One region of the Actinomadura sp. 21ATH genome, then DNA from elsewhere that is predicted to be linked to it. Evidence: riboswitches for the same ligand, from Rfam matches in the RefSeq annotation. Region 1 holds a riboswitch; the other holds the start of a gene.
What was found. Region 1 has a riboswitch for glycine ahead of gcvT (glycine cleavage system aminomethyltransferase GcvT). Riboswitches for the same ligand answer to the same signal wherever they lie in the genome.
Positions count from the first base shown of each region.

Region 1 (11,658 bases):
ACCAAACAGTAACCGGTTCCACTTCCGCTCCATTCTTTGAGTCGCGGACGGCCGCTTTAGCCGATGCCTTGCCCGCCATTTATCACCGCGTGCCATTGGATCGTCACGGCCACGATAAAGGCCGCGGGATGGTGGTCCATCCCGCGGCCCCAGTCGGCCGGGAGCCTCAGCTCTCAGCTCGGGTGTCACCTGACCCAGGACACTCCATCAGGCTGTGCGGCCACGTCGCCGACCTCCTCCTCCCCGGAAATGCCTCCGCAGCATGATAAAGCGAATAAGCCATGATCGGTCGTTTCCGGGCGGAAATGATTTACCGGAACGAGCGCAGCACTTCCCGGGCGACCCGGGTCGCATTGGCCAGGCAGGCCGCCTCGCGCGCGTCGGCGCCGCCCGCGCCCGCCTCCTCGCTGTAGTCGACCGTCACCACCGCGTTGCGGATCCGCACGGCCACCTGCCCCACGCCCGTCGGCTGGCCCTTGTCGACCTTGAACCAGCGGTACGCCTCGTCCCCCATCCCGGACTGGCGGGACAGGCTCACGGTCCGCTCCACCGTCGCCTCGTGGGCCTGCGTCCACTGCGCCCCGAAGAAGCGCCTGGCGTCCTCGACGGGCGTCGCCGTGAAGGCGGGCGCGTACAGGTGCACCTCCACCCGCAGCCACCGGAACGCGGCCGCGCCGGACGAGTAGGTGCACGTCGTCAGCGTCTCGTTGGAGCTCTCCCGCCGGTGCGCCTTCGGGATCAGGCTCTCGACCGTCCCCGCCGCGATCGTCCCGCACGGCGGCGGGAGCTTCCCGATCGGTGCGGGCGAGGCGCCGCCGGAGTGCCTGGGCGCCTCCTCGCCGCCCTTGGACGGCATCGACGCCGGCACGACGCGGTCGCCGCCGCCCCCGCCGGGCGCCAGCCAGAAGACCGCCCCGGCCGCCAGCGCGAACGCCAGCAGCGCGACGGCCATCGCCAGCAGCCGCGGCCCCCGGGCCGCCGACGGCGGATCCGGAGGCGAGTACACCCTCTGGAAGGGTTCCGGCGGACGCGGCAGGCCCACGCGTGACTCCTCGGTTGACTCCGTCGGTCGCCCCATGACACTCGCACGGTAATCGTCCCCGTCCCGGCTGACCACCGTTCGGGAAGGCAGGAGTTTGTGGCGTCCGCGGTCCCGGCACCGGCGGACGGGCCCGCTCGCTGCGATAACACTGTCGTACCCGGGGAAGACAATGTGACTGTGCTGCTAGTGGAGATCGCCCGTACGTCCGCGGCCGTGGCCGCGACGGCGGCGCGGAAGGCCAAGATCGAACTGCTCGCCGGCTGCCTGCGGGCGGCCGGTCCCGGCGAGGCGCCGTTCGTGGTCGCCTACCTGTCGGGCGAGCTGCCGCAGCGGCAGATCGGCGTCGGGTACGCCTCGCTGCGCGACGTCCCGCCGCCCGCCGACGAGGCGACGCTGACCGTGCCCGAGGTGGACGCCGCGTTCACCGGGATCGGCGCCGTGGCGGGCAAGGGGTCGGTGGCCCGCCGCCGCGAGCTGCTGGCCGCGCTGATGGGCCGCGCCACGCACGAGGAGCAGGACTTCCTCATCCGGCTGCTGTCGGGCGAGCTGCGCCAGGGCGCGCTGGAGGGCGTGATGGCCGAGGGCATCGCGGCGGCCGCGAAGGTGCCCGCCGCCGAGGTGCGCCGGGCGCTGATGCTGCGCGGCGCGCTCGGCCCGGTCGCCACCGCGGCGCTGGCGGACGGCGTCGACGGCCTGCGGGCGTTCACGCTGGAGGTCGGCCGGCCGATCAAGCCGATGCTCGCCGCCGCCGCGCCGTCGATGGAGGAGGCGTACGAGAAGGCGGCCGGCGAGAAGGCGGGCGGCGGCGAGGGCGGCGAGGCGGCCGTGGAGTGGAAGCTCGACGGCATCCGCGCCCAGATCCACATCGCCCGCCCGCCGGGCGGCGAGCCGCGGATCGCCGTCTTCACCCGGACCCTCGACGACATCACCGGCCGGCTGCCCGAGGTCGTGGAGGTGCTGCGCGGGCTGCCCGTGCGGGACGCGGTGTTCGACGGCGAGCTGATCGCGCTGCGGCCCGGCGGGCGGCCGCACCCGTTCCAGGTGACGGCGGCCCGCACCGCCACCCGCGGCCGCCGCGACGGCGGTGGGGGTGGTGGAGGCGGGGACGGCGCGGAGCGGGTGCCGCTGTCGGTGTTCCTGTTCGACGTGCTGCACCTGGACGGCGAGGACCTGCTCGACCGGCCCGGGAGCGAGCGGCACGCGGCGCTGGCCCGGGCCGTCCCCGAGGAGCTGCGGATGCCGCGCCTGGTGACCGCCGACCCGGCCGAGGCCAAGGCGTTCTTCGACGACGCGGTGGCGCGCGGGCACGAGGGCGTGCTGGTCAAGTCGCCCGGCACCCCGTACACGGCGGGCCGCCGCGGAGCGGGCTGGATCAAGGTCAAGCCGCGGCACACCCTCGACCTGGTCGTGCTCGCCGTCGAATGGGGCAGCGGCCGCCGCCAGGGGTGGCTGTCCAACCTGCACCTGGGCGCCCGGGACCCGGAGACCGGCGGGTTCGTGATGCTCGGCAAGACGTTCAAGGGGCTCACCGACGAGCTGCTGGCCTGGCAGACCGAGAAGCTGCGCGCCCTGGCCGTGCGGGAGGACTCCTGGACCGTCCACGTCCGGCCCGAGCTGGTCGTCGAGATCGCGTTCGACGGCGTCCAGCGCAGCACCCGCTATCCGGGCGGCATCGCGCTGCGGTTCGCCCGCGTGCTGCGCTACCGGCCCGACAAGTCCGCGAAGGAGGCCGACACGATCGAGACCGTGCGCGCCGTGGCGCCCGTCTTCGACTGACCCGAATGGCTCTTGCCGGGGCGCCGAGGGGTCGTCCCCTTGGAACGACCCGGACCGCTGTGACGCGCCGGTGGTCAGTTGTGGCGGCTGGGGCGCTCCGGCGACGGCGGCTCGCCGCGGCGGTCGTGGTGGGCGCTGTCGAACGGGCGGCGGCGCTGCTGCCGGCGGCGCTCCATCGTCCGGGTGCGGTGCCGCAGCTCGGGCGGGATCAGGTCGTGCCGGCCCGCGATGAACTCCTGCACCCAGATCTTGGCGCGGATCAGCGGCCGCCGGAACCGGGCCTCGCGGTAGACGGCCGCCCGGTACTCGCGCGAGTCCGGCGCGTACCGCCAGCGCGCCCACGGCGAGCCCGGGCGCGCCACCCGGATCACGCCGATCACCAGCAGGAACGGCAGGAACAGCCCGATGAGACCGGTCCAGATCTTGCCCTTGAGCAGGGTGAGCACCGCCAGCACCAGGTTGATGATCAGCGAGCACACGTACACGGCGGCCAGCAGCGGCGGGCTGACGTCGACGTCCACGTCGGGCCGCAGCCCCTCGAAGCCGGCCGGGCGCACGCCGAGCAGCAGCAGACCGGTCACCGCGATCGCCACGAACACGGCGTCCACGCTGGCCCGGCCCTTCTCCGTCCAGTAGACGTCGCTGAGGTGCAGGATCAGCGCGAACTCGTCCAGCACCAGGGCCGAGCCCACGCCGAAGACCACCGCCGCGGCGACGTCCCAGCCCGCGTACTCGTCCGGCACGGCGATGGCGGCGACCCCGCCCACGAGCATCAGCACCACGCCGAACACGACATGGTGGATGTGCAGGTCGCCCGCCTGGACGTTCCTGAACCAGAACCGCACGTTCGCCCGGATCAGCCGGACGTTCACCCGCGTCACGACGAACGTGACGATGAACGCCAGGAAGAAGCCGAGCAGCGGCGCACGCCCCCCGTCCGCGACGCGCAGCGTGAAGAACTCCGCCATGATCACCCCGCCCTCCATGATGCCTTGTGGCGTGCGCGGATATCGTGCTCCCTACGGAAAGGACGGTGCCGATGAGCCAGGCCGTGGACCGGTACGACCCGGATCGGCGGGCGTGGATCGCCGAGGCGATCCGGCTGGTGGAGGCCGACGCCAACCGCAGCGCCGACACGCACCTGCACGTGTTCCCGCTGCCTCCGGAGTGGGGCATCGACCTGTACCTGAAGGACGAGTCCGTCCACCCCACCGGGTCGCTGAAGCACCGGCTGGCGCGGTCGCTGTTCCTGTACGGGCTCGCCAACGGCTGGATCCGCGAGGACACCACGATCATCGAGGCGTCCAGCGGGTCCACGGCCGTCAGTGAAGCGTACTTCGCGCGGCTGGTCGGCCTGCCGTTCGTGGCCGTGATGCCCGAGCGCACCAGCCCGGAGAAGATCGAGCTGATCGAGTTCTACGGCGGCCGCTGCCACCTGGTGGCCGACCCGACCGCGATCTACGCCGAGTCGCGGCGGCTGGCCCGCGAGTGCAACGGCCACTTCATGGACCAGTTCACCTATGCCGAGCGCGCGACGGACTGGCGCGGGAACAACAACATCGCCGAGTCGATCTTCGAGCAGCTGCGGCTGGAGCGCTTCCCCGAGCCGTCCTGGATCGTCGTCGGCGCCGGTACGGGCGGCACGTCCGCCACGATCGGCCGGTACGCGCGGTACCGGCGCTTCCAGACCCGGGTGGCCGTGGTCGACCCGGAGGGCTCGGCGTTCTACGACGCGTACCAGGACGGCGACACCGCCCGCACGGCCGCCGGCTCCCGGATCGAGGGCATCGGCCGGCCCCGCGTCGAGCCGTCGTTCCTGCCCACCGTGATCGACCGCATGATCCGGGTGCCGGACGCGGCGTCGATCGCGGCGATGCGCTGGACCCGCGCGGTGACCGGCCGGAACGTCGGCGGCTCGACCGGCACCAACCTGTGGGGCGCGGCCGGGCTGATCGCGGAGATGCGGGCGCGCGGCGAGCGCGGCAGCGTGGTCACGCTGATCTGCGACGGGGCCGAGCGGTACGCGCACACGTACTGCTCGGACGCCTGGCTCGCCGAGCAGGGCATCGAGATCGGGCCGTACGTGAAGGCGCTGGAGCATTTCCTGGAGACGGGCGAGGCGCCCGCGGTGCCGTCCTGAGCGCCCGCGGCGCCGCCCCGGACGCGCGCTAACCCGCGCCGAACCGGATCGGGTTGACCAGGTCGGCGTAGATCAGCAGCCCGCCCATGACGATCAGCACCACCGCCATCACGTACGTGACGGGCAGCGCCTTGGCGACGTCCACGTACCCGGGGTCGGGGCGGCCGCGCAGCCGGGCGAAGAACTTCTTGATCGCCTCCAGCAGGGCGCCGGCCATGTGGCCGCCGTCCAGCGGCAGCAGCGGGATCAGGTTGAACAGCCCGACCGCCAGGTTCAGCGAGCCGAGCAGCAGGATGAACATCTCGACCTTGTCGAGCACCGGCTGCGGGGACGCCGCGATCTCGCCGCCGAGCCGGCTGACGCCGACCACGCCGATCGGCCCGTTCGGGTCGCGCTTCTCGCCGCCGAACGCGGCCTCCCAGACGCCGACCATCTTCTGCGGCAGCCTGATCAGCGCCCCGGCGGTGTGCGCGGTCAGCTCGGCCATGTGGTCGGCGACCGCGACCGGGCCCTTGCGCTCGCGCTCCTGGAGGGGGGTGATGCCGAGGAACCCGACGGTGACGACCTTTTGGTTGTCCTCCAGGTCGTACATCTTGTTGCTGGCGATGGGCACCTGGAGCGGGATCCGCTGACCGCCCCGGTCGACCTCCATCGCGACCGTCCGGCCGCCGGAGTCGCGGATCATGGCCTGGAGCTCGGCGTACTCGTCGACCTTCTCGCCGCCGAACGAGAGGATGCGGTCGCCGGGCTTGAGGCCCACCGCGGCGGCCGGGGTCGGCGTGTAGCCCTGCGGGCAGTCGGTGAGCTTGGAGTTCGCCGGGATGGCGCACTTCTCGACCGTGGAGATCACCGGCTGCGGGGTCAGGGTGCCGATGCCCATCAGCAGGATCGCGAAGAAGATCACCGCGAGCAGCAGGTTCATCGCGGGGCCGGCGAACATGATCGTGAGCTTCTGCCACCACTTCTTGGCGTAGAAGACGCGGTCCTCGTCGCCCGGCCGGACCTCCTCCAGCGCCGCGCCGCGGGCCGACTCGATCAGCCCCTGCCACGGGCCCGTGCTGATCTGCCGCACCTGGCCGGACGCGTCGCCCTTGCGCGGCGGCAGCATGCCGATCATCCGGATGTAGCCGCCGAGCGGGATCCACTTGACGCCGTACTCGGTCTCGCCCTTGTGCCGCGACCACAGCGTCGGCCCGAAGCCGACCATGAACTGCGTGGTCCGGACCCGGAACAGCTTCGCGAACGAGAAGTGCCCCAGCTCGTGCAGGGCGATGGACGCCATCAGGCCGAAGAACAGGATCAGTACTCCCGCCAGCCAGCCCATGAGCGCCCCGTTCCTCGGTGATCTCTCGGTGATCTCGAATGACGCGTTCAGGTTACGTGATACGCGGTGCGGACGACCGCGTACTCATGCACGCACATGGCCCCGGACCGGACTCCGCTGCTAGCCTGGCGGGCAGCCGCTGATCCCGTGCGGGAGAGTGCCCTGGCAGCCGGTCAGGGACGCCGAAGGAGCAACTCCTCCCCGGAACCTCTCAGGCCCACGGACCGCACGGACCAGGCGACCTCTGGAAAGCGGGGACGCGCCCACCACGGAGCCGTCCCCCGCCGAAGGTGAAAGCCCTCCCCTGGGACGGGTGAAGCTCTCAGGCGCCGATGACAGAGGGGGAGGCCCAGACCACGCCCGGTGCGGGTGGGACGATTGGACCCACGCGCCCGCGACGAAGGAGCCGACCCCGTGCCCGCCGAGAACACCGAGAACGCCGCCGCCACACCGCCGGCCCCGCAGGCCAGGACGACGCCGCTGTACGACGTGCACCGGGAGCTCGGCGCCAACCTGGTCGACTTCGCCGGCTACCTGATGCCGCTGCGCTACGCGAGCGAGACCGCCGAGCACCGCGCGGTCCGCACCGGCGCGGGGCTGTTCGACCTCTCCCACATGGGCGAGATCTTCCTGGACGGGCCGGGCGCCGGCGCCGCGCTGGACTACGCCCTGGTCGGCAACCTGTCGCCGATGGCCGTCGGCAAGGCCCGCTACACGATGATCTGCGCGCCGGACGGCGGGGTGCTGGACGACCTGATCGTGTACCGGCTGGCCGACGAGACGTTCATGGTGGTCGCCAACGCCGCGAACGCCGCGGTCGTCCTGGAGGCGCTGGCCGAGCGGGCGGCCGGGTTCGACGCCCGGGTCACCGACCGGTCGGCCGACTACGCCCTGATCGCCCTCCAGGGGCCCGAGGCGCAGGGCATTCTGGCCCGCTTCACCGCCGCGCCGCTGCCCGACCTGAAGTACTACGCGATCACCGCCGACGAGGTCGGGGGCGTGGACGCGCTCATCGCCCGTACCGGCTACACCGGCGAGGACGGCTTCGAGCTGTTCGTGGACGCCGCCGACGCCGTCCGGCTCTGGCGGGAACTGGCCGCCGTCGAGGGCGTCGTCCCGGCCGGGCTGTCGGCGCGCGACACGCTCCGCCTCGAAGCGGGCATGCCCCTGTACGGCAACGAGCTGACGGCCGAGACCACCCCGTACGAGGCGGGACTCGGCCGGGTCGTCAAGCTGGACAAGCCCGGCGATTTCGTGGGCAAGGCCACGCTGGCCGCGCAGGCGCAGACCCCGCCAGGCCGTAGGCTCGTGGGGCTGGTCGCGCGCGGCCGCCGCGCGCCCCGCAAGGGGTACGAGGTGGTCACGTCCGACGGCACGCCGTGCGGGGTGGTGACGAGCGGCGCCCCGTCGCCCACACTGGGCAAGCCGATCGCCATGGCGTACGTCGACTGCACGGTGTCCGGCGAGCTGGCCGTGGACGTCCGCGGCAGGCAGGAGCCGGTCGACGTGGTCGATCTGCCCTTCTACAAGCGTTCCTGAGATCTGGAGAGAAAGCATCGTGAGCGTTCCGGAGCAGCTCCGCTACAGCGAGGAGCACGAATGGGTGTCCGGCCTCGGTGAGGACGGGGACGGCATCGTGACCGTCGGCATCACCGCGCACGCCGCCGACGCCCTCGGCGAGATCGTCTTCCTCGAACTGCAGCCGGGCGAGGGCGACACGGTCGAGGCCGGCGAGCCGTGCGGCGAGGTGGAGTCCACCAAGTCCGTCAGCGAGCTCTACTCCCCCGTGAGCGGCGAGATCACCGCGATCAACACCGCCGTGGTGGACGAGCCCAAGGTCATCAACGACGACCCGTACGGCGAGGGCTGGATCTTCAAGGTCCGGATCTCCGAGGAGCCCGGCGACCTGCTGGACTCGGCGGCGTACGCCAAGCTGACCGAGGAGAGCTGACCGTGGGCCTGTACGACTCGCTGGCCGCCGCCGACCCCGAGGTCGCGCGGGCGGTGGCCGCCGAGCTGGACCGGCAGCAGTCCACGCTCGAGATGATCGCCTCCGAGAACTTCGCCCCGGTGTCGGTGCTGGAGGCGCAGGGCTCGGTCCTGACCAACAAGTACGCCGAGGGCTACCCCGGCCGCCGCTACTACGGCGGCTGCGAGTTCGTCGACGTGACCGAGCAGCTGGCCATCGACCGCGCCAAGGAGCTGTTCGGCGCGGAGCACGCGAACGTCCAGCCGCACTCGGGCGCGCAGGCCAACACGGCCGTCTACTTCGCGCTGCTCCAGCCGGGCGACACGATCCTCGGCCTGGACCTGGCGCACGGCGGGCACCTCACGCACGGCATGCGGCTCAACTACTCCGGCAAGATGCTGAACGTGGTCGCGTACCACGTCCACCCGGAGACCGGCCTGGTCGACATGGACGAGGTCGCCGCGCTGGCCGCCGAGCACCGGCCGAAGATGATCGTCGCGGGCTGGTCGGCGTACCCGCGGCAGCTGGACTTCGCCGCGTTCCGCGAGATCGCCGACTCGGTGGGCGCGCTGCTCATGGTGGACATGGCGCACTTCGCCGGGCTGGTCGCGGCGGGGCTGCACCCCTCGCCCGTCCCGCACGCCGACATCGTCACCACCACCACGCACAAGACGCTGGGCGGGCCGCGCGGCGGGCTGATCCTGGCCCGCGAGGAGTACGGCAAGAAGATCAACTCGGCGGTGTTCCCGGGCATGCAGGGCGGCCCGCTGGAGCACGTGATCGCCGCCAAGGCGGTGGCGCTGAAGATCGCTGGCTCGGACGAGTTCCGGGAGCGGCAGGCCCGTACCGTCGAGGGCGCGAAGATCCTCGCCGAGCGGCTCTCCGCCGAGGACTCCGCCAAGGCCGGCGTCAAGGTCCTCACCGGCGGCACCGACGTGCACCTCGTCCTGGTCGACCTGGTCGACTCCGAGCTGACCGGCCGGGACGCCGAGGACCGGCTGCACGAGATCGGCATCACCGTCAACCGGAACGCGGTCCCCAACGACCCGCGCCCGCCGATGGTCACCTCCGGCCTGCGGATCGGCACGCCCGCCCTGGCCACCCGCGGCTTCACCGCCGCGGACTTCGCCGAGGTGTCCGACGTCATCGCCCTGGCGCTGCAGCCGTCGTTCGACCGGGACGCCCTGGCCGCCCGCGTCAAGGCCCTCTCCGGGAAGCACCCTCTCTACCCGGGTCTGTAGGAAGTTCCTCGCCCCCTTCGCGACGGCGCGGAGGGGGCACCGAGGAGGATTCATGGCGATCAGCGTTTTCGACCTCTTCAAAATCGGCATCGGCCCCTCCTCATCGCACACCGGCGGGCCGATGGCGGCCGCCCACCGCTTCGCGCGCGGCCTGCACCGCGACGGCCTGCTGGAGAAGGCCGCGTCCGTCCGGGCGGTTCTGTACGGCTCGCTCGGCCTGACCGGCAAGGGCCACGGCAGCGACAAGGCCGTCATCCTCGGCCTGGAGGGCGACAAGCCCGAACGCGTCGACGTCGACACGGTCGACGCCCGGCTGGCCGAGATCCGCTCCCGGGGGGCCCTGCGGCTCTTCGGCTCCCACGACATCCCGTTCGTGGTGGGCGAGCACCTGGTCTTCGAGCGCAAGGAGTCGCTGCCCGGCCACCCCAACGGAATGCGCTTCACCGCGTACACCGCCGACGGCGACGAGCTCCGTTCCAAGGTCTACTACTCGGTCGGCGGCGGCTTCATCCTGGACGAGAACGCCGCCGGCGCCGACCGGATCAAGCCGGACGACACCGTCCTGCCGTACCCGTTCGACACCGCCGCCGAGCTGCTCGACCACTGCCGCGAGACCGGCCTGTCGATCTCCGCGCTGATGCTGGAGAACGAGAAGGCGTTCGGCCGCACCGCCGAGGAGATCCGCGGCGGCCTGGTCGACCTGTGGCAGGTCATGCGCGGCTGCGTCGACCGCGGCTGCACCCGCGAGGGCCTGCTCCCCGGCGGGCTCAAGGTCCGCCGCCGGGCGCCGCAGCTGCACCGGCGCCTCCTCACCGAGGACGGCTCCGACCCGCTGCACGCCATGGACTGGGTGACCCTGTTCGCCCTCGCCGTGAACGAGGAGAACGCCGCCGGCGGCCGCATCGTCACCGCGCCCACCAACGGCGCGGCGGGCATCGTCCCGGCCGTACTGCACTACTACGCGAAGTTCGTCCCGAACGCGTCCGACGACGGGGCGGTCCGCTTCCTCCTCACCGCCGGGGCGATCGGCGCCCTGTTCAAGCAGAACGCCTCCATCTCCGGCGCGGAGGTCGGCTGCCAGGGCGAGGTCGGCTCGGCCTGCTCCATGGCCGCCGCCGGCCTCACCGAGGTCCTCGGCGGCACCCCCGAGCAGGTGGAGAACGCCGCCGAGATCGGTATCGAGCACAACCTGGGCCTGACCTGCGATCCCGTCGGCGGCCTCGTCCAGGTCCCGTGCATCGAGCGGAACGCGGTCGGCGCAGTGAAGGCCATCACCGCCACCCGCATCGCGCTGCGCGGCGACGGCCGCCACTTCGTCTCCCTGGACCGGGCCGTCAAGACGATGAAGGACACCGGCCGGGACATGCTCGACAAGTACAAGGAGACGAGCCGCGGCGGCCTCGCCGTCAACGTCATCGAGTGCTGACCGCCCGGCGCCGTCGGGGGCGGACCGACGCGAGGCTCCGGTCGAGGTCGCCCTGGGCGGCGAAGGCGTGTGCCGCGAGTGACGCGCTACGCTCCTGAGCCATGTGCACGTACGCCGAGGTCACCTACAAGGTCCACTACGTGTGCGTCCCGTGCCGCCAGAGCCGCAAGCTCCCCTGGGACGGCGCCGAGCACCCGTGCACCACGTGCCGCGCCCCGATGATCTTCGCGGGGCACGACTTCGCCGCGCCCCGCAGGCGCGACGACCGCCGCTGGGCCGCCGTGGCCGCCGTCCTCCAGGCCGGCCTGCGCTACGAGGGCTTCGAACCGTGCGGCTGCGGACGCCGTCCCCGATACCGCCCCCGCACGAGCCCGGAAGTCCGCGCCCGCCGCCGCGTGGCGGCCCGCAGCGGCCTGACGGACCGGGAAGCCCTTTCCCTACGCGACCCAGCCGACGCCTAGCGCGGGTCAGAGGGTGTCGCCGGTCTCCAGCAGGGTCTTGAGACCGGAGAGGAGCTCCGGCCAGCCTTCGCCGACCATGCCGCGCATCACGCTGCCGGGCTGGAAGCCGTCGTGGACGACGGTGAGCTTGACCATGTCGCCGCGCGGTTCGATGTCGAAGGTGACGCGGGTGCGCTTTTCGTCGCGGAGTCTCGCGAGGACGTCCGCGCCCACTCCGGCCGCCTCGGCCCATTCGGCGGTGGGAGTGTGCCAGGTGTACGAGAGGCGGCGGGGCGGGTC
Region 1 is NZ_JBGNUR010000021.1:91,930-103,587, reverse strand. It holds gene ACA361_RS37220 (4'-phosphopantetheinyl transferase family protein) at 1-22, opposite strand, end outside; gene ACA361_RS37215 (hypothetical protein) at 311-1,042, opposite strand; gene ACA361_RS37210 (ATP-dependent DNA ligase) at 1,220-2,818, shown strand; gene ACA361_RS37205 (hypothetical protein) at 2,893-3,786, opposite strand; gene ACA361_RS37200 (PLP-dependent cysteine synthase family protein) at 3,858-4,958, shown strand; gene ACA361_RS37195 (RIP metalloprotease) at 4,987-6,282, opposite strand; glycine riboswitch at 6,423-6,519, shown strand; gene gcvT (glycine cleavage system aminomethyltransferase GcvT) at 6,697-7,821, shown strand; gene gcvH (glycine cleavage system protein GcvH) at 7,841-8,233, shown strand; gene glyA (serine hydroxymethyltransferase) at 8,236-9,492, shown strand; gene ACA361_RS37175 (L-serine ammonia-lyase) at 9,545-10,918, shown strand; gene ACA361_RS37170 (hypothetical protein) at 11,020-11,379, shown strand; gene ACA361_RS37165 (ArsR/SmtB family transcription factor) at 11,386-11,658, opposite strand, start outside.

Region 2 (11,658 bases), on a different contig from region 1:
CGTTCGGGTTCGAGGTCCGGCACCTGCGCGCCGTCAAGGCCGCGGCCGACCGGCAGGTCGGGCTGATCGACCAGGTGGTGGCGCCGCAGCTGCGCCGCCGCGACCCGGGCGCCCACGAGCGGGCCGCCGAGACCGCGCGGGAGATCGCGGCGCTGGCGATCCGGCTGCACGCGACCCTCGTCTCGGCCGGCCTGCGCGACAGCCTCGGCCCCTGATCCGGCGCCCCGCCCGGCCGCCGCCGGAGAAACGGCGCGCTCCCGCCTCGACGCGGAATCCGAGCCTGGGTGTAGTTTGGCTAGAAGGTTCGGTCGGGGATCGATCCGGCACGGTGACCAGACGAGCGAGGACCAGCAGCAGGGAGCCGCAGTGAAGCAGATGGAGGTCGTCGGCGTACGGGTCGAGATGCCCTCCAATCAGCCGATCGTCCTGTTGAAGGAGACGGAGGGCGACCGCTACCTCCCGATCTGGATCGGGGCGGTGGAGGCCACCGCGATCGCCTTCGCCCAGCAGGGGGTGCTGCCGGCCCGCCCGCTCACCCACGATCTGTTCCGCGACGTGCTGGACGCCCTCGGGGTGCAGCTGCGCACGGTCAACATCACCGCGCTGCGCGAGGGGATCTTCTTCGCCGATCTGGTGTTCTCCAACGGCGTGGAGGTGAGCGCCCGGCCGTCGGACTCGATCGCCCTGGCGCTGCGCACCGGCGCCAGCATCTTCGCCAGCGAGGACGTGCTGGAGGAGGCCGGGGTCGCGATCCCCGACGAGCAGGAGGACGAGGTCGAGAAGTTCCGCGAGTTCCTCGACACGATCTCGCCGGAGGACTTCGGCCGGGCCGGCTGAGCCGCCGCGGACGGCGCTCCCGGACGGGCCGGGGCGCGGTGGGCCGCCCGGATCGGCCGGGATCGGCCCGGATCGGCCCGGATCGGCCGGGATCGGCGCAGGTCCGCCGGTGAACTTCCGGCACCGGCCGCGCGGCCGTTTCCGGGACGTCCCCGGGGGAAAGGAGTCCAAGTGGGCGTCTGGTGCGCAGTTTGCCCACGTGAAGCCGGTTCATCCGGGCATGCGACGCGCCGACGGTGAACGTTGACCACACCCTGACCGGCACCTACCGTGCTGGTGGAACACCCGTGGTGTAATTCGTCAAACCCCCTTGACGAAGCCCCGCGGGCTGATAGAAGCCGGAGGTCCGCGTGGCGGTGAGCAGCGGCGAGGGCAAGGCGACCCCCGAGAGGCAGGTGGCGTCTCGGCGTGCCGGGGAGCAGGGCCTGCTCTTCGACACCGAGGTGTCCGCACCGCCCGAGAACGTCGGCTACCGCGGGCCCACGGCCTGCGCCGCCGCGGGGATCACCTACCGCCAGCTGGACTACTGGGCCCGCACCGGGCTGGTGGAGCCCAGCGTCCGCGCCGCGCACGGCTCGGGCAGCCAGCGCCTCTACAGCTTCCGCGACATCCTCGTCCTCAAGGTCGTCAAGCGCCTACTCGACACCGGTGTCTCCCTCCAGCAGATCCGGACCGCGGTCAGCCACCTGCGCGACCGCGGCGTCCGGGACCTCGCGCAGATCACGTTGATGAGCGACGGCGTGAGCGTGTACGAGTGCACCTCGGCCGACGAGGTCGTGGATCTGCTGCAGGGCGGCCAGGGGGTCTTCGGCATCGCGCTGGGCCGTGTCTGGCAGGAGGTGGAGGGGAGCCTTGCCGAGCTCCCCGCTGAACGCGCGGCCACCGACGACGAGGACGACTCCGGTGAGCACCCGCACGACGAGCTCGCGCACCGGCGCCGCGCCCGCAAGACGGGCTGACCCGCCCGACAGCGGGGACGGCGGGAGCGGGAAGCGCGCCTAGGCGCCGGCTAGATCGCTTCCTTGCGCTGGAGGTAGGCGAACGCCCCCCAGCCCGGGAGCACCGGCAGCCACAGCGTCAGCAGCCGGAACAGCAGCACCGCCGAGGTCGCGGTCTCGGCGGTCAGGCCGGAGATCGTCAGCGCCACCGTCAGGGCCGTCTCGACGGCGCCCAGCCCGCCGGGGGTCGGCGCGGCCGAGCCCACCGCGTTGGCGGTCAGGAAGACGACCACGACCGCCGTCCACGGCAGCGAGCCGCCGAACGCCCGGATCGAGGCGTCCAGGCAGACCACGAAGCCGACGGTGAGCAGCAGCGTCCCGCCCAGCCCGGTGAGGATCTTGCGGGGCGACTGGAGCACGTCCACCAGCCGCGGGACGACCCCGGAGAACATGCTCTTGAGCCGGCCGGTGACGATCCGGCGGACCCGCGGGATCGTCAGCGCGACCCCGGCCAGCACCGCCAGCGCCAGCAGCACGATCACCACGGTCCTGGACGGCGCCAGGTCGCGGGTGGCGTTGCCGGTCGACCCGGTGACGAACCCGAAGACGATCAGCAGCAGGATGTGCATCACCATGCCCATCAGCTGGGACGCGCCCACGCTCGCCACCGCCGGCCCGGGCCGCACGCCCGAGCGCTGCAGGTAGCGGGTGTTCAGCGCCACCCCGCTGACCGCCGCGGGCGCCACCAGTTTCACGAACGAGGCGGCGACCTGGACCAGCACGGTGCGGCCCAGCGGCAGCCGTTCCGGCACGAAGCCCATCAGCATGAACGCGGCGGCCAGGTACGTGAGCGCGGCCGCCGCCAGCGCGAGCCCGACCCACCACCACTCGGCCCCGGCCACCAGCTGGACCGGGTCGACGCTGCTCAGCTGCGGGATGACGATGTAGGCGGCGATGCTCAGCGCGACGATGCTGAAGATCGTGCGGGGCCGGAACCGCTCCAGCCGGACCGGCGGCGGCGCCTCGCTCTCCGGCTTCAGCCCGACGATCTGCTCGCGGATGCGGGTGAGCAGGTCGCGGTGGTGGCGCAGCATCGCGCGGGTGTCGCGGGAGAGCGCCACCCGCTGCAGCAGCGGCACCGCGCTCGCCAGCGCCTGCTCGCCGAGGACGTCCGCGGCGGTGCGCACCGCGCGCTCGGGGCCGACCCGCAGCGCCAGCGTGGTGAGCAGCTGGGCCAGGTCCAGGCGCAGCGCCAGGTCGCCGACCGCGATCTCGCCCGAGCTCAGCCCGGTCAGGTACGGCCGCCCGCCGTCCGAGACGAGGATCGCCTTGCCTTCGAGCCTGCGGTGCGCCAGCCGGCCCGACTGGAGCCGCTTCAGCTGCTCCCAGACGGCGGTGAGCAGGCCGTCGGTGAGCTGCTCGTCGGGCAGGTCGTCCAGCCGGGTCCCGGGGACGTGCTCGTACGCCATCAGGGCGGCCTCGGTGCCGACCTCGCAGGTCCCCACCAGCCGGGGGGTGCGCACGCCCGCCGCGTCGACGGCGTACGCCATCAGCGACTCCTGCTCCAGCGAGCGGCGCAGCGAGCGGACCGGGCGGCGGGGCGACGCCTCGCGCAGCCGGACCAGCCGCCACACCCGGTACAGCAGCCCGGCGGTCTGCAGGTCGCGGTCCAGGACGCCGACCTCCAGCTGCCAGCCGCCGTCCGGCAGCGCCGTCCCGGTGCCGTCGGTGGGTACGGCGCCGGGGGCCCGGGCGATCTCGACCCCGTACCGGCGGACCTCGTCGGCCTCGCCGGGCAGCTGCCGGGCGCGCACGGGCCGCAGCCCGAGCCGTTCCAGCGCGGCCATCACGGCCGGCCCGGGCGGCCGCGGGTTGGGCGTGCCGACCGCGTAGAGCGTGCCGTGGCCGATGGCGCGCCCCAGGAAGTAGGTGGCCGCCAGCGCCGACACCGAGGCGTACGCGGCGGCGAGGCCGGTCAGCGCGACCATCCCGATCATCGTCCAGGTGGCGGCCTGCCAGCGGGTCCGGCCGGCCATCCCGACCGCGCTGACGAACGCGATCACCGGCGCGATGTCGGTGTGCACCGGGGCGGTGTCGGTGCCGCCCCAGATCAGCGAGTCCAGCACCCCGCCGGGCGCCGTCGCCACCCGCAGGTCGTCCAGCAGCACGGTGATCACGAACGCGATCACCGCGGCCAGCAGCGCGATCGCCACGCGCGTCCCGTCCTTGCGGAACAGCCGCTCCACGGCGAACGCGACCGGGACGGCCAGCACCCCGAAGCTGGAGACCAGCGTGGCCAGCGTCAGCAGGAGGTGCGGGGCGTGCGCGGTGACCTCGAACACGTCGTTCTGCAGCCCGTGCGTGGTCTGCTGGGCGAACGAGACCAGCAGCATCACCGCGGCCAGCCCGGCCACCGAGGCGGCGAACCGGATCGCGTCCGAGGGCCGCCGGATCCGGTCGGGCCGGTCGGGCTCGTCGACGGGCACGGCGGCCGGCGCGGCCGTGCCGGGCCGCGTCCGCTCGTCGCGAGTCTGCGTCACGCCCTCGCCACCGTCCGGATCCGTCACTTCGATCAGCGTCCCAGGACCGCCGGCGCGCCGCCGGGTGCGGCGCCCGGCCGGCCCGATAGCACGTTCGCGGAGAATCGCACGCTCACCGACATCCGTACCCTTCCGGCCCCCGTCGGCCCCCATTCCCCCCGGTATTCCCGCGGGCTTTGGGTATCGTACTGGCCGGGCACGCCCGCGCGATCACAGGTCGGCGCGCGGGTGATCGGCGTGCGCGGTCCTCCCGCGCCCCCGCGGCGATCGTTTCCGCGGCGGATTGGATAGAGTTCCACAAGGAACGCCGTCGACCCTGGGCGGGAGAGTTCCCGCGCAAACCAGCGCGGGGCGCCGAAGGGGCAACCCTCCCCGGAACCTCTCAGGCAAAAGGACCGCTCGGGCGAGGCACCTCTGGAAAGCAGGCGCGGTCCCCCTCGCGGAGGGGGCGGGCCTCACCGAAGGGGAAACCCCGTACCGCGGGCGAATCTCTCAGGTGCCGATGACAGAGGGGGAGACCGGCCGTCGGCCCCGCACGGGCCGCCGGTGGCCCTGAGCGACCTCAGCAGCCCAGGAGGCTCCCCAGATGACCGCCCAGTACTTCGCCCCCGTGGCGTCGCCGCAGCATCCCCGGTCCGCGTTCGCCGACCGGCACATCGGCCCGGCGCCCGACGACCACGCCCGGATGCTGGCGGCCATCGGCTACTCCGGCGCCGAGGCCCTGCTCGACGACGCGGTCCCGGCCGCGATCCGCACCGCCCGGCCGCTGGACCTGCCGCCCGCGCTGAGCGAGACCGCCGCGCTGGACCGGCTGCGCGAGCTGGCGTCCCGCAACACCGTGCTGACGTCGATGATCGGGCTGGGCTACCACGGGACGATCACGCCCGGGGTGATCCTGCGCAACGTGCTGGAGAACCCGGGCTGGTACACCGCGTACACCCCGTACCAGCCGGAGATCTCGCAGGGCCGGCTGGAGGCGCTGCTGAACTTCCAGACGGTGGTGAGCGACCTGACGGGGCTGCCGGTCGCGAACGCGTCGATGCTGGACGAGGGCACGGCCGCCGCCGAGGCGATGACTTTGGCGCACCGCGCGTCCAAGAGGAAGGACCCCGGCACCTTCCTCGTCGACGCCGACGCGCTGCCCCAGACCATCGAGGTGATCAGGACCCGCGCGGTGCCGCTGGGCATCGAGGTCGTGACCGCCGACCTGTCGGGCGGGCTGCCCGAGGGCGACTTCTTCGGCGTGCTGCTCCAGTACCCCGGCGCGTCCGGCGCGGTGCGCGACCTGGCGCCCGTCGGCGACCAGGCGCACGAGCGGGGCGCGCAGGTCGTCGTCGCGGCGGACCTGCTCGCCCTCACGCTGCTGCGGCCGCCCGGCGAGTCCGGCGCCGACATCGTGGTGGGGTCGGCGCAGCGGTTCGGCGTCCCGTACGGCTTCGGCGGCCCGCACGCCGGCTACATCGCCGTCCGCGAGGGCCTCCAGCGGCAGCTGCCCGGCCGCCTGGTGGGCGTCTCGGTCGACGCCGACGGCGCCGCCGCGTACCGGCTGGCGCTGCAGACCCGCGAGCAGCACATCCGCCGCGAGAAGGCCACCAGCAACATCTGCACCGCCCAGGTCCTGCTGGCGGTGATGGCCGCCATGTACGCCGTCTACCACGGCCCCGAGGGGCTGGCCGCGATCGCCCAGCGCGCGCACCGCCGGGCCGCCGAGATCGCCGCCGGGCTGCGCGGCGCCGGGGTCGAGGTGGTGCACGGGTCGTTCTTCGACACGGTGCTGGCCCGGGTGCCGGGCCGCGCGGACGAGATCGTCCGGGCCGCCCGCGAGCGCGGGATCAACCTGCGCCCGGTCGACGCCGACCATGTCGCCGCCGCCTGCGACGAGACCACGCTGCCCGAGCACGTCGCGGCCGTCCTGGAGTCGTTCGGCGCCGCCCCCGCCGAGGCCGGCGAGCTCCCGCAGGGCTTCCCGGACGCGCTGCGGCGCGAGAGCCCGTACCTGACCCACCCGGTCTTCCACGCGCACCGCAGCGAGACCGCGATGCTGCGCTACCTGCGCAGGCTCCAGGACAAGGACATCGCGCTGGACCGGTCGATGATCCCGCTCGGCTCCTGCACGATGAAGCTGAACGCCACCGCCGAGATGGAGCCGATCACCTGGCCGGAGTTCGCGAACGTCCACCCGTTCGCGCCGGTCGAGCAGGCCGCCGGCTACCTGGAGCTGATCGGCGAGCTGGAGGACCGGCTGGCCGAGATCACCGGGTACGCGAAGGTGTCGGTGCAGCCCAACGCCGGCTCGCAGGGCGAGCTGGCCGGCCTGCTGGCCATCCGCGGCTACCACGAGTCGCGCGGCGAGGGGCACCGGAACATCTGCCTGATCCCGTCGTCGGCGCACGGCACGAACGCCGCCAGCGCCGTGATGGCCGGGATGAAGGTCGTCGTGGTCAAGTGCGACGACGGCGGCAACATCGACCTGGACGACCTGCACGCCAAGATCGGGAAGCACGGCGCCGCGCTGTCGGCGATCATGGTGACGTACCCGTCCACGCACGGCGTCTTCGAGGAGACGATCGTGGACGTGTGCGCGTCCGTGCACGAGGCCGGCGGCCAGGTGTACGTGGACGGCGCCAACCTCAACGCGCTGGTCGGCCTGGCCCGGCCCGGCGAGTTCGGCTCCGACGTCTCGCACCTCAACCTGCACAAGACGTTCTGCATCCCGCACGGCGGCGGCGGTCCCGGCGTCGGCCCGATCGGCGTGCGCGAGCACCTGGCGCCGTTCCTGCCCAGCCACCCGCTCCGCGCGGAGGCCGGGCCGGGGGAGACCGGCGTGGGGCCGATCTCGGCGGCGCCGTGGGGCTCGGCGGGGATCCTGCCGATCTCCTGGGCGTACATCGCGATGATGGGCCCGGACGGGCTGCGCGCCGCCACCGAGGGCGCGATCATCGGCGCCAACTACCTGGCGGCCCGGCTCGGCCCGCACTACCCGATCCTCTACACCGGCCGGAACGGCCTGGTCGCGCACGAGTGCATCGCCGACCTGCGGAAGATCACCAAGGAGACCGGGATCACCGCCGAGGACGTCGCCAAGCGGCTGATCGACTACGGCTTCCACGCGCCGACGCTGTCGTTCCCGGTGGCGGGCACGCTGATGATCGAGCCGACCGAGAGCGAGGACCTGGCCGAGCTGGACCGGTTCTGTGACGCGATGATCGAGATCCGCCGGGAGATCCAGCGCGTCGCCGACGGCGGCTACGACCGCGACGACAACCCGCTCAAGCACGCGCCGCACACCGCCGCGTGCCTGGTCGCCGAGGACTGGAAGCACCCGTACACCCGCGAGGAGGCGGCCTACCCGCTGCCCGCCCTGCGGGAGGGCAAGTACTGGCCGCCGGTGCGCCGGATCGACCAGGCGCACGGCGACCGCAACCTCGTCTGCTCCTGCCCGCCGCCGGAGGCGTTCGAGGACTGATCCGCCCGCGCGGGGGCCGGCGTGACCGAACAGAAATGATCATGCCGGCCCTTTCCGGGTGTCGCCCCGGGACGCGCGCGCCCGCCGTCGGTAGGCTCGGGGCACCGACCCGACCCCCAGAGGCGGAGCATGAGCGAGACCCCGGACAAGGCCGGTGCAGCGGGCGGCGCGGCGGCCGATCCGTCCCGGCTGTGCGAGGAGGCCAGGCTGCTGGCCGAGGAGGGCGACCCCGGCCGGGCCGCCGGGCTCTTCCGGGAGGTGCTCGCCCTCGGCGACACCCCCTGCCGGGCCCAGGCCGCCCTCGGGCTGGCCGTCGTCCTCGACGACGGCGGCGACGTCGAGGCGGCCCGGGAGGCCGACCGGCTCGCCATCGCCACCGGCGACCCCGAGTACGGCGCGCGCGCCGCGTACCACCTGGCCCTCACCCACGAGCGGGCCGGCGAGCCCGCCGAGGCCGAGCCCGCGTGGCGGGTCGTGGTCGACTTCGGCAACCCGGCGTACCTGCCGCCGGCGCTGCTGGCGCTGGCCCGGCTGGCCGACGACGGCGGCGACTTCGAGGCCGCCCGCGGCCACTGGGAGGAGGCGGTCGCGACCGGGGACGCCGAGTACGGCCCGGTCGCCGCGCACGACCTCGCCCAGCGGCTGCTGGAGCGCGGCGAGGCGGCCCGCGCGCTGCGGATCCTGAACGCCGGGCTCAAGCTTATCGACCGGGAGAAGGCGCCGTACGCGCACGCCCGGCTGGCGGTCGCGCTGGGCATCGCCTACCTCGACCAGGCCATCGGGGCGTTCGGCGCGGCGCTCAACGACGCCGGCGCGGCGGCCGACGGCGAGGTCGGGCCGCTGGCGACCGAGCTGCTGGCGCGCACGCTGCCGCTGCGCGGCCGGGGCGCCGAGGCGCGCGAGGTGTGGCGGCGCGGGCTGGCCGACCCGGGCGTGGCCGCCCAGGTGCGGGCACGGCTGCGGCGCGACTTCGCCGACGACGACCCGGCCGACGCGGCGGGCGGCGATCCCGCCGACCTGTGGTGGGAGCCGGTGGTCGAGCAGGCGGTGTCCGACGGCAGCCTGCCGGCGCTGGCGGGCGAGGCGTTCGGCGCGCTCGACCACATGTACGCGCTGCTGGCGGTGCGGTACGCGGGCTACGACGGCGGCGCGGGCGGGACGGGGCCCGGCGCGGCGCGCGAGGTGATGGGCCAGGCGGTCCGGGTGCCGAGCGACTACGCCTGGGGCCCGCTGCTGCACGAGAGCTTCGCCGAGCGGCTGCGGCTGGCGATGGGCGAGCCCGCCCCGGCGCTGCCGCCGGGCTGGCCCGACACCGAGCCGGTCGGGGACTGAGCGGCCGGCCGGCGGGTCAGCCGGCCACGTTCCGCTCGGCGACCACCTTGGTGATCCGCACCCGGACCAGGTACTCGCCGGGGACGCCGTTGCGGGCGCCGAACTCCTCGCCGCGCTCGGCGCCCATGTAGCGGGTGCCGATCACGGTCGCCCACCTGCGCACCTCGTCGAGGTCCTCGGAGACGCTCGCCTCGCCCTGGATCATCACGAACGAGAACGGCGGCTCCTGGTCGTCCACGCAGATCGACACCCGCGGCTCGCGGCGCACCGCCCGGCCCTTGAGGCCCGACGCGGCCGTGTTGAACAGCAGATCGTCGCCGTCCAGGACGAACCAGATCGGGGTCACGTGCGGGGCGCCGTCCTTGCGGGTCACGCCGATCTTGCCGGTCCGGGTGCCCGCGGAGACGAAGGCGCGCCACTCGTCGTCGGTCATCGCTGTCATGGGTGCAGTCTGCCGTACGTGATCACCGCGTGCCGGTCGCCGGGCCGCGTGGCCGGCCGGATAGCGTGGCCGGGTGGAGATCGTTACGGCGCAGGGCCCGGCGGTGGTGACGCTGGACGAGACCGTGAACCCGGCGTTCCTGCTGGTCCTGACGCACGGCTCGAACGGCGGCGTGGACGCGCCCGACCTGCTGGCGGTGCGGGCGGTGGCGCTGGGGCTGGGCGGCGCGGTCGCGCGGGTGCTGCAGCCGTTCCGGGCGGCGGGCCGGCGGGCGCCGGGCGCGGCCGGCAAGCAGGACGCGGCCTGGCTGGAGGTGATCGCGGCGCTGCGGGAGCGGTTCGGCGCGGTGACGCTGGTGCAGGGCGGGCGGAGCAACGGCGCCCGGGTGGCCTGCCGGACGGCCTCGGCGGCGGGGGCGGCGGGCGTGGTGGCGCTGGCGTTCCCGCTGCATCCGCCCGGCCGGCCGGAGAGGTCGCGGGTGGACGAGCTGCGCGGCGCGGGCGCCGAGGTGCTGGTGGTGAGCGGGGAGAAGGACCCGTTCGGCATCCCGGACGCGGCGGACGCCGCCGAGGTGACGGTGCTGCCGGGGGAGCGGCACGACCTGTCGCGGAACCCCGTGGCGGCGGGCGCGGCGGCGGAGCCGTGGCTGCGCCGCTGGGCGGCGGCCGGGAAGGGCGAGAAGACGGAGAAGACGGGCTAGCGGATGAGGGCTGAACGCCGGAAGAAGGCGCTGAGGGGAGGCCGTACTCGCTCTGGACCCGGATCCGGGTCCAGAGGAGGGGACGGGCGGGCTGGCCCCCGAGGGAAGATCACCCAGTGGGACTAGCCCCGGCTAGTCCCGCGTGGTCAGGCGGCGGACGGCTCCGGAAGGTCCGTCGGCCGGTGCGGTGCGATGACTCCCCCGTCGGGCAGCAGCTCGCCGGTGTCCTCGAAGAGCACGACGCCGTTGCACAGCAGGCTCCACCCCTGCTCGGGGTGCGTCGCGAGCGTGCGGGCGGCTTCGCGGTTGGGGCCGTCGGCCGACGGACAGGGCGGCTGGTGCGGGCACATCGGCGTGCCTCCGGTCTCGATCAATTCATTGGTCACGGTCGTACTTTCTGACGCACCTCAGTGTGGAACGGTTCGTCTCCGGGCTGCCATAGCCCGATGGGACGGTTGTCCGGTGGTACCGGAGTACCGCTCGGTTGTGACCCGTCTCACCCTGGGGTGCCAGGCATAGCGTGCCCCGCGCGCGATAACCGGCGAAGGTCGACACGCCGAACGATCAAGAAACTTTCCCCCGATTCGGGTGCCGGGCCGTTCCGGGCCCGCCCGCCGCCGGTCCGGCGCAAGCGATCGTTCCGCCTGGACGGCGGCCGTTCCGCCTCTACGATGACCGAGGGGGAACGGGCCAGGGGGACCAGGGGAAGAGGACCGTTTATGCGTGTTGCGCTGTTCGCCGCCTGTTTCAACGACGCGATGTTCCCCGGCACCGCGCGCGCCTCGGTGCTGTTACTCGAGCGGCTGGGGCACGAGGTGGTGTTCCCGTCCGAGCAGACCTGTTGTGGCCAGATGCACTGGAGCACCGGCTACCACCGGGAGGCCGCCGATCTGGCCCGCGGGTTCGCCGCGGCGTTCGGCGGCGGGGACGTGGTGGTGACGCCGTCCGCGTCGTGCGCGGCGACCGTCCGGCACGCCTACCCGCGGATCGCGCGCGCCGCCGGCGACCAGGGCCTGGCCCGGGCGGCGGGGGAGCTGGCCGTGTACGAGCTGTCGGAGTTCCTCACCGACGTGCTCGGGGTCACCGACGTGGGCGCGGTGTTCCCGCACCGGGTGACCTACCACCCGACCTGCCACTCGCTGCGCGCGCTGGAGCTGGGCGACCGGCCGCTGCGGCTGCTGCGCGCGGTCAAGGGCCTGGACCTGGTGGAACTGCCCGCGGCGGGGGAGTGCTGCGGGTTCGGCGGGGCGTTCGCGATGAAGAACGCCGACGTCTCGGTGGCGATGGTGGCCGACAAGGTCGCGCACATCCGCGCGACCTCCGCCGACGTCGTCTGCGCCGCGGACACCTCCTGCCTGGCCCAGATCGGCGGCGCCCTGTCGCGGCTGCGCGCGGGCGTGCGG
Region 2 is NZ_JBGNUR010000008.1:150,665-162,322, forward strand. It holds gene ACA361_RS23830 (MerR family transcriptional regulator) at 1-215, shown strand, start outside; gene ACA361_RS23835 (bifunctional nuclease family protein) at 367-837, shown strand; gene ACA361_RS23840 (MerR family transcriptional regulator) at 1,188-1,796, shown strand; gene ACA361_RS23845 (flippase-like domain-containing protein) at 1,847-4,315, opposite strand; glycine riboswitch at 4,627-4,723, shown strand; gene gcvP (aminomethyl-transferring glycine dehydrogenase) at 4,902-7,781, shown strand; gene ACA361_RS23855 (tetratricopeptide repeat protein) at 7,911-9,113, shown strand; gene ACA361_RS23860 (PPOX class F420-dependent oxidoreductase) at 9,130-9,555, opposite strand; gene ACA361_RS23865 (alpha/beta family hydrolase) at 9,629-10,255, shown strand; gene ACA361_RS23870 (DUF5999 family protein) at 10,402-10,605, opposite strand; gene ACA361_RS23875 ((Fe-S)-binding protein) at 10,975-11,658, shown strand, end outside.
Region 2: another riboswitch for glycine. It lies ahead of gcvP (aminomethyl-transferring glycine dehydrogenase); the one in region 1 lies ahead of gcvT (glycine cleavage system aminomethyltransferase GcvT).